3 regions of the Paraburkholderia sp. BR14374 genome follow, and region 3 is predicted to be linked to each of the others. Evidence: predicted binding sites of a transcription regulator. Region 3 holds the regulator's gene; each other region holds the start of a gene.
The links. Region 3 encodes FNR, which switches genes on or off when oxygen is low (the NO sensors DNR and NnrR bind a similar motif). Its sites were predicted from a motif close to TTGATNNNNATCAA; they were not measured.
Positions count from the first base shown of each region.

Region 1 (2,272 bases), on a different contig from region 3:
AAATGAGTCCTTCAGCCTTCGCCAAGAGATGATGCCGCAGGGGAGTTTGATGAAGGCTTGGTGGATGAAGGCAAGGCGTTCGAAGCGGATGCGCAGTCGCCGGAAGTTGTGAAGCCACGAAATGGTTCGCTCGACGACCCTGCGGGTTTTGCCAAGGCCGCTGCCATGAGGGCGGCCACGTCGGGCGATTTCGGTAGCGATGCCGGCTGCGTGCAGCGGACGGCGGTATTTGTCGTGATCGTAGCCCCGATCGCCCTGAACGATGCGGGGCTTCGAAAGCGGCCGGCCGCGCTTGCCGGCAATGGGTGGGATCGCATCAACCAGCGTGTGAAGCTGGGTGAGATCGTGACGGTTGGCGCCGGTGAGGATTGCCGCGAGCGGGATGCTTTGAACCAGGTTGCGCGCGGACGGTGGGATTCGGTCCCGTTTTTGACCTGCACCCACCGCGCGGATCGAGGAGGAGTCGACGACGACACGGGACCAGTCAATCCGGTCGGACTCGCGTAGCTTCGCGAGCACCACTTCGTGTAGCCGGTCCCAGACGCCGGCAGCCTGCCAGTCTCGTAGACGGCGCCAGCAACTCATGCCACTGCCGCAGCCCATCTCGCGGGGCAGCAGGTCCCAGCGCAGGCCCGTCTGAAAGCTGAACAGGATGCCGGTAAGCATGGCCCGGTCATCCAGTGGTTTGCGTCCGGGATACCGTGAGCGGCGAGGTTTGGGTGGGGGCATCAAGGGTTCAATGAGTGCCCACAACGCATCAACGAGTAGTTTGGCCATGGCCTCCTCGTCACCGAAACAATGACGAGGTTAACAGCAATCGTTGGAAGTTAACAGATCAAAGCAATCATTTTGTTAAGGCTTCTTAGTGCTACTGAGAGCCACACGGCATATCGCAATCCCACGATCGGTTGCAAAACATTTCGGGAAGCATTGCGCAATTCGGAGCGCGGACGGAGAAGTGCAAGAACTCATATGGCCTGCGACGCGGTAACGCACACAAGCACTGCGTAAAACATCAGTTGATTGCGATCAACGCTATCGGCCACGAATTCGGACACAGTGTAGAAGGTTAATGGCTAAAGGTAATGACAATGATAAAGCAACTCCGTAATGTGGCTGCAGCACTACTCCTTATGTCGCCATTTGGACCGCACGCAGCTAACGCCGCCGACAGTGAAGTCGTCGGAAACTACGCAGGTGATTGGTTGGTACGCCTCCGCGCGATAAGCATTGAACCGCAAGTTCGCAGCACTGACACGCTTTCCGCGCTCGATGTCGGCGTAAGCAACGCGCTGGTGCCAGAGGTCGATTTCACTTATATGGTACGGGACAGCATCGGCGTGGAGTTGATTCTTGGTACCTCACGTCATCACCTGACGTCGAATCTCGGCGACCTTGGTGGCGTTAACGTGCTGCCACCGACATTGTTATTGCAATATCATTTTAATCATGCGGGACGCGTTCGACCGTACGTTGGTGCCGGACTCAACTACACGCTCTTCTATAACAACGGATTGCATGCGGGAGGTGTACCCGTCTCTATAAAGAATCACAGCTTTGGTCCTGCGCTGCAGGTCGGGATTGACGTGCAGGCATCAAAGAGTCTATTCGTTAACGCCGACATCAAGAAGATATGGATGAAGACTGACGCATCGCTTGGCGGCTCGACAATTGGCGCCTTGCATCTCGATCCGCTGGTCATTGGTATTGGCGTCGGGGTGAAGTTCTAGACGTTGCGAATCTCAAGCGACAGACGGTTCAGTGAACGGCTGGCTTCGCTCCTTGTACAGTGGTTAACTTGGGAGAAGATAGGGCATGACAGAGAGGAAAGCTTTTAAGGAGTGGTTAATCCCTATCGGTGGTTGGCTGTTCGTTTCTCTTGCTGGGTGTAGCCCCAAGTTTCTCGTCCTGAGTCCCAAGGGTAGCGTAGGCGCGGCGGAGAGATCACTCATCGCCTCGGCCACATGGGCCATGCTGCTGATCGTAGTTCCCGTTATTATCCTCACGCTTACCTTCGCGTGGCGCTACCGCGCGTCGAACCGCAGCGCACGCTACGTCCCGACCTGGGTTCACTCAACGGCGATTGAAGTGGTGGTCTGGGCCATACCCGCTGCCATCATTCTATTCCTCGCCATCCTTACGTGGCGTACCACGCATGAGCTCGACCCTTATAAACCACTGGAATCGGACGTGAAGCCCATCAACGTCGAAGTCGTCGCGGTCGACTGGAGATGGCTCTTTATCTATCCTGACCTCGGCATCGCTACAGTGA
Region 1 is NZ_JBFPKF010000034.1:18,825-21,096, forward strand. Features, by position in the region: gene AB3X86_RS35680 (IS5 family transposase) at 1-777, opposite strand, end outside; gene AB3X86_RS35685 (OmpW family protein) at 1,092-1,730, shown strand; gene cyoA (ubiquinol oxidase subunit II) at 1,816-2,272, shown strand, end outside.
Region 1: the regulator FNR is predicted to act here: its motif matches at 1,020-1,033, upstream of AB3X86_RS35685 (OmpW family protein).

Region 2 (2,272 bases), 130 kb from region 3:
GACGAGCAACTGCACCACGATGTTGGTCAGCCACAATGCATTAGCCGGCGTCTTGTTGATGTTTTCCTTGCCGAAGATCGCAGGCATGTCTTCGGTCCTCGCCGCCGAGAACAACACTTCGGCGCAGATCAACGACCAGGCCAGATAAGCGCCGAGCACCGAAATCAGCAGACCTACGCTGACGAAAACGGCGCCCCAGTGACCGACCACCGCTTCGAGCACCGCAGACATCGACGGCTGCCGCATCGCCGCAATGTCCACGCGCTCGAGCACCGCATAAGGCAGCATCGTCACGAGCACCATCAGCGAGGTGACGACGACGAAGCCGAATATCGTCGATTGCCCGACGTCGGAGCGCTTCTTTGCATAACGGGAATAAACGCTCGCCCCTTCGATGCCGATAAACACGAACACGGTGACCAGCATCGTGGCCCGCACCTGCTCGAAGATATTGCCTTCGAGACCGCCGCCGTAGAGGTTGGCCTGGAACAGGTCCATCCGAAAGCCGAACAACAGGATCAGAATGAACACCAGAATCGGAATGATCTTGGCGACCGTAACAATACTGTTGATGAAGGCCGCCTGCTGCACGCCTTTCAGGATCATGTAATGAAATAGCCAGATGCCGATCGAAGCAACGACGATCGCGACGACCGTATTACCGTCGCCGAACACCGGAAAAAATGCGCCGAGTGTCGACTTGATCAGCACCCAGTAAGAAACATTGCCGATACAACTGCTGATCCAGTAGCCAAATGCGGAAAGAAAGCCCGGATAGTCGCCAAAGCCCGCTCTCGCATACGCAAACACGCCGGCGTCCAGTTCTGGCTTTCTTTCCGCCAGCGTCTGAAACACGCGCGCCAGCATATACATGCCCGTGCCCGCAATCAGCCATGCGATCAAGGCGCCCAGCGGACCCGTGGCGTCGGCGAAGGTACGCGGTAGGGAAAATATCCCGGCTCCGACCATGCCGCCCACGACCATCCCGGTGAGTTGCATTTTTGAAAGCTTTTGTGGAGTGGACGCCATTCGGATTCCTTTTTAGTGACCCAACACGGATCTGTAATCAGATTCGAACGAAACGTGTCTCTCGGCCAATCTTGCTGTCGATCAGCCGCGTTACTCTGCAACCACCACACGAAAAGAATGGTCTGTCCGTTGACGTTTGTCAATTTATCGCCGCGTGCATCGATAAGTCGCATTCAATATCGATGATTTAACAATGATGCGACGTGTCGCATCACCAACGCGGTTTTCTCGAATGATGGGGAATCGCTGAAGCGAGCTGAAAATGTGGTCGCTCAGAACTACTGATAAGCAGCTGAGCGACAGCTCGGAATGACGCGCGAACGTCATCAATGGTCCAAACCCGATGACGCTTTCGCAGTGGCGGGGATTGGGTCCAACTATGACTCGCGCAACTTCCTCAACGTCAGCCGCGCTTCGAGGCCGCCGCCAACGCGGTTGTGCAGCGTGAGCGTCGCGTCCATCGCGAGCGCGAGTTGCCGCGCGATTGCGAGCCCCAGCCCTGTGCCGCCCGTTTGACGATTGCGCGAATCTTCGAGTCGCACGAACGGCTCGAACACCGTCTCCAGCGACTCGGCCGGAATGCCGGGACCGCGATCGAGCACCGACACGGTCGCCTCGCCATCGTGCAACGCGCCGATCTCGATCTGTGCGGCGCCGGCGTACCTCAGCGCGTTATCGACCAGATTGCCGACGATGCGCTTCAACGCCTGTGGACGCAACCTCAGCGACTGGCCGAACTGGCCCTGCAGCGACACTTGCTGACCGGCGTCCACGTAATCGCAGACGAGGCTATCGAACAGTGCATCGGGATCGATGCGGCGTGGCACTTCGGCCGTGCCGTGCATCGTGCGCGCATAGGTGACCCCTTCCTTGACCAGCGCCTCCATTTCCTGCAGGTCCTGGCGCAGCTTCGCGGCTTCGCTGTCGTCGTCCATCGTGTCGACGCGCAGACGCATGCGCGTGATCGGTGTCTGCAGATCGTGCGAAATCGCCGCGAGAATCTGCATGCGCTCGGTCATGTACGTGGCGATCCGATCCTGCATCGCGTTGAACGCGCGCGCGGCGCGCGCCACTTCGGACGGGCCGGCTTCGGGCAGACGGTCGGCCTTCAGGTCGGGGCCGAGCGTGTCGGCCGCGACAGCGAGCTGATTGAGCGGGCGCGTCGCGAGCCGCACCGCCAGCCAGCAGCAGGCGGCGAGCACGAGCAGCTGCAGCGTCAGCACGAGCGGCAGCCAGCGCGACA
Region 2 is NZ_JBFPKF010000011.1:52,642-54,913, forward strand. Features, by position in the region: gene AB3X86_RS23765 (basic amino acid/polyamine antiporter) at 1-1,029, opposite strand, end outside; gene AB3X86_RS23770 (ATP-binding protein) at 1,407-2,272, opposite strand, start outside.
Region 2: the regulator FNR is predicted to act here: its motif matches at 1,159-1,172, upstream of AB3X86_RS23765 (basic amino acid/polyamine antiporter).

Region 3 (2,272 bases):
TTGAGCGCACGTTGTAGCGTTTCGTAAAGTCTTCGGCCAGCCAATCGAGCGCGGCGGCGAGTCCGAGGTCGTCGAGCAGCGGGGGGCGCAGATCGGCGGCGATGCGCCGCAGCGAAGCGGCCATCCAGTCGATCTGCTGTTGCAGCTCGCGCGTTTGCGCCGCAAGCGGCTCGGTGTCGGCTTGCTTGTTCAGCTTCGCTTCGAGCAGCGCGACGCTCATTTTCAGCGCCGTCAGCCGTTGGCCGAGATCGTCGTGCAGTTCGCGCGCAATCCGTTTCTGCTCGTTTTCACGGGCGATGTGCGTGTGCGTGGATACCTGACTCGCGCGTTCGAGTTCCGCAAGACGCATGCGCTCGGTCAGATCGCGCGTGACCTTGGCGAAGCCGAGCAGCGCGCCCGACGCATCGTGCACGGCGGAAACGACCGCATTAGCCCAGAAACGCGAGCCGTCGCGACGCACACGCCACCCTTCGTCCTCGGCGCGGCCCACGGCTGCGGCGGTTTCCAGTTCGCGCGCGGGCTTGCCGGCCGCGATGTCTTCCGGGGTATAGAACTTCGAGAAATGCTGGCCGATGATTTCTTCGGGCGTGTAGCCCTTGATGCGCTGTGCGCCGGGATTCCAGCTGGTGATGCGGCCGGCGGGGTCTAGCATGAAGATCGCGTAGTCCTGCACCGCCTCGACCAACATGAAATAGCGATCCTCGACGGACACCTCCGACCCGGACGCAGCACTGGTGAAGCAGGAAGACTCGCCGCTCGATAGACCCATCGCTCCTCCGGGGCGGCCACGCAAGGTCGCGTACCGCAACGCACTGAGTTATATCAGTTCAGGAGCGCCTGTTCCACCCGGCATGTCCCGCGAACGAACGTGGGGCGAGCGTCGCGCCGGCGCTCAGACCCGAGCCAGTCGTTCTGGGTCTTCGATGCGGATCGTTTTGCCGTTCGCCTTGACGAGGTGCTCGCGTTGGAACTTCGAGAACATCCGGCTCACCGTTTCGAGCTTCATGCCCAGAAAGCAGCCGATTTCCTCGCGCGTCATGCGCAGATGAAACTCCGCCGCGGAAAAGCCGCGCGCCTTGAAGCGTTTCGACAGATTCAGCAAAAAAGTCGCGACGCGCTGCTCGGCGGTCATCGTGCCGAGCAGCATCATCTGGCTCGATTCGCGCACGATCTCGCCGCTCATCATCTGATAGATGTGATGCTGCATCGGTTTGATCTCGCGACAGATCGCCTCGAGCTGCGCGAACGGAATGATGCACACGACGCTATCTTCGAGCGCAATCGCATCGCAATTCTGCTTGCCCTCGCCGATGCCGTCGAGGCCAAGCGAGTCGCCGGCAATCTGGAAGCCCGTCACGTGCTCGCGACCGTCGCGATGCATGACCACGGTTTTGAATGAGCCGGCGCGTATCGCGTAGATGCTTTGAAACTCGTCGCCCGCGCGATACAGCGCGTCGCCGCGTTTGATCGAGCGCGTCGAGCAGATCAACGCATCGAGCCGGCTCAGTTCGTCCGGTGTCAGCTCGGGCGGCATGCACATCGCGCGCATCGCGCAGGTGGAGCAGCGCGTGACGGCGTGGCGTGCCGCCGCGGTGCTGGGCGCGACGTGGCTCGGTACGGCGTGCGAGGTGCGAGGCGCGTCGTGGCGGGGTTCACGGACTGCGGCAACTTGCATGATCGGCTCCTGGCGGTCAGACCCGATGCGCACGACGCGCATAGGCAATCGCTTCGATGGCGCGGCAGGCGAGCTCGAACTCCGAGGTCTTGTCGAAGAAGAAGTCGGCGCCCGCCGCTTCGCACGCGCGGCGAAACGCCGTCGCGTCATGATTGGTCAGCACGATGCTGACGATGGACGGCCGCACCCGCGCTAGCGCAGCGAGCAGCAGGAGGTCGGTCTTGCCCGAGAAGCACGGGTCCAGCACCGCGACATCGGCGCGACTCGCGACGATGTCGTCGAACGCGTGCTCGACGCCCGCCGACTCGCCGGCGATTTCGATGCCGGGAATCAGCGCGATCAGGCAAGCAAGCCGGCGCCGGACCTCGACCGCATCGTCGACGAGGAAGATTCTCGATAAGGTGGTTGACGGGGCGGTGTCCATACCGACCAGTATTGGCGACCTAATCTTGGAAATATATCGGCAGCGCTTTAAGCGGTGCTAGGAGTTCAGGTGTTGGTTGTAGGAATATTCCTAGTGGGTTGCTGGCGATGCCGCCCAGCAGCGGCCGCACCGAGCGGCGGCCCGTTGACCTGCGTCAAGCCGCGTGGCGGGGC
Region 3 is NZ_JBFPKF010000011.1:187,227-189,498, forward strand. Features, by position in the region: gene AB3X86_RS24365 (PAS domain S-box protein) at 1-769, opposite strand, end outside; gene fnr (fumarate/nitrate reduction transcriptional regulator Fnr) at 893-1,675, opposite strand; gene AB3X86_RS24375 (response regulator) at 1,692-2,099, opposite strand.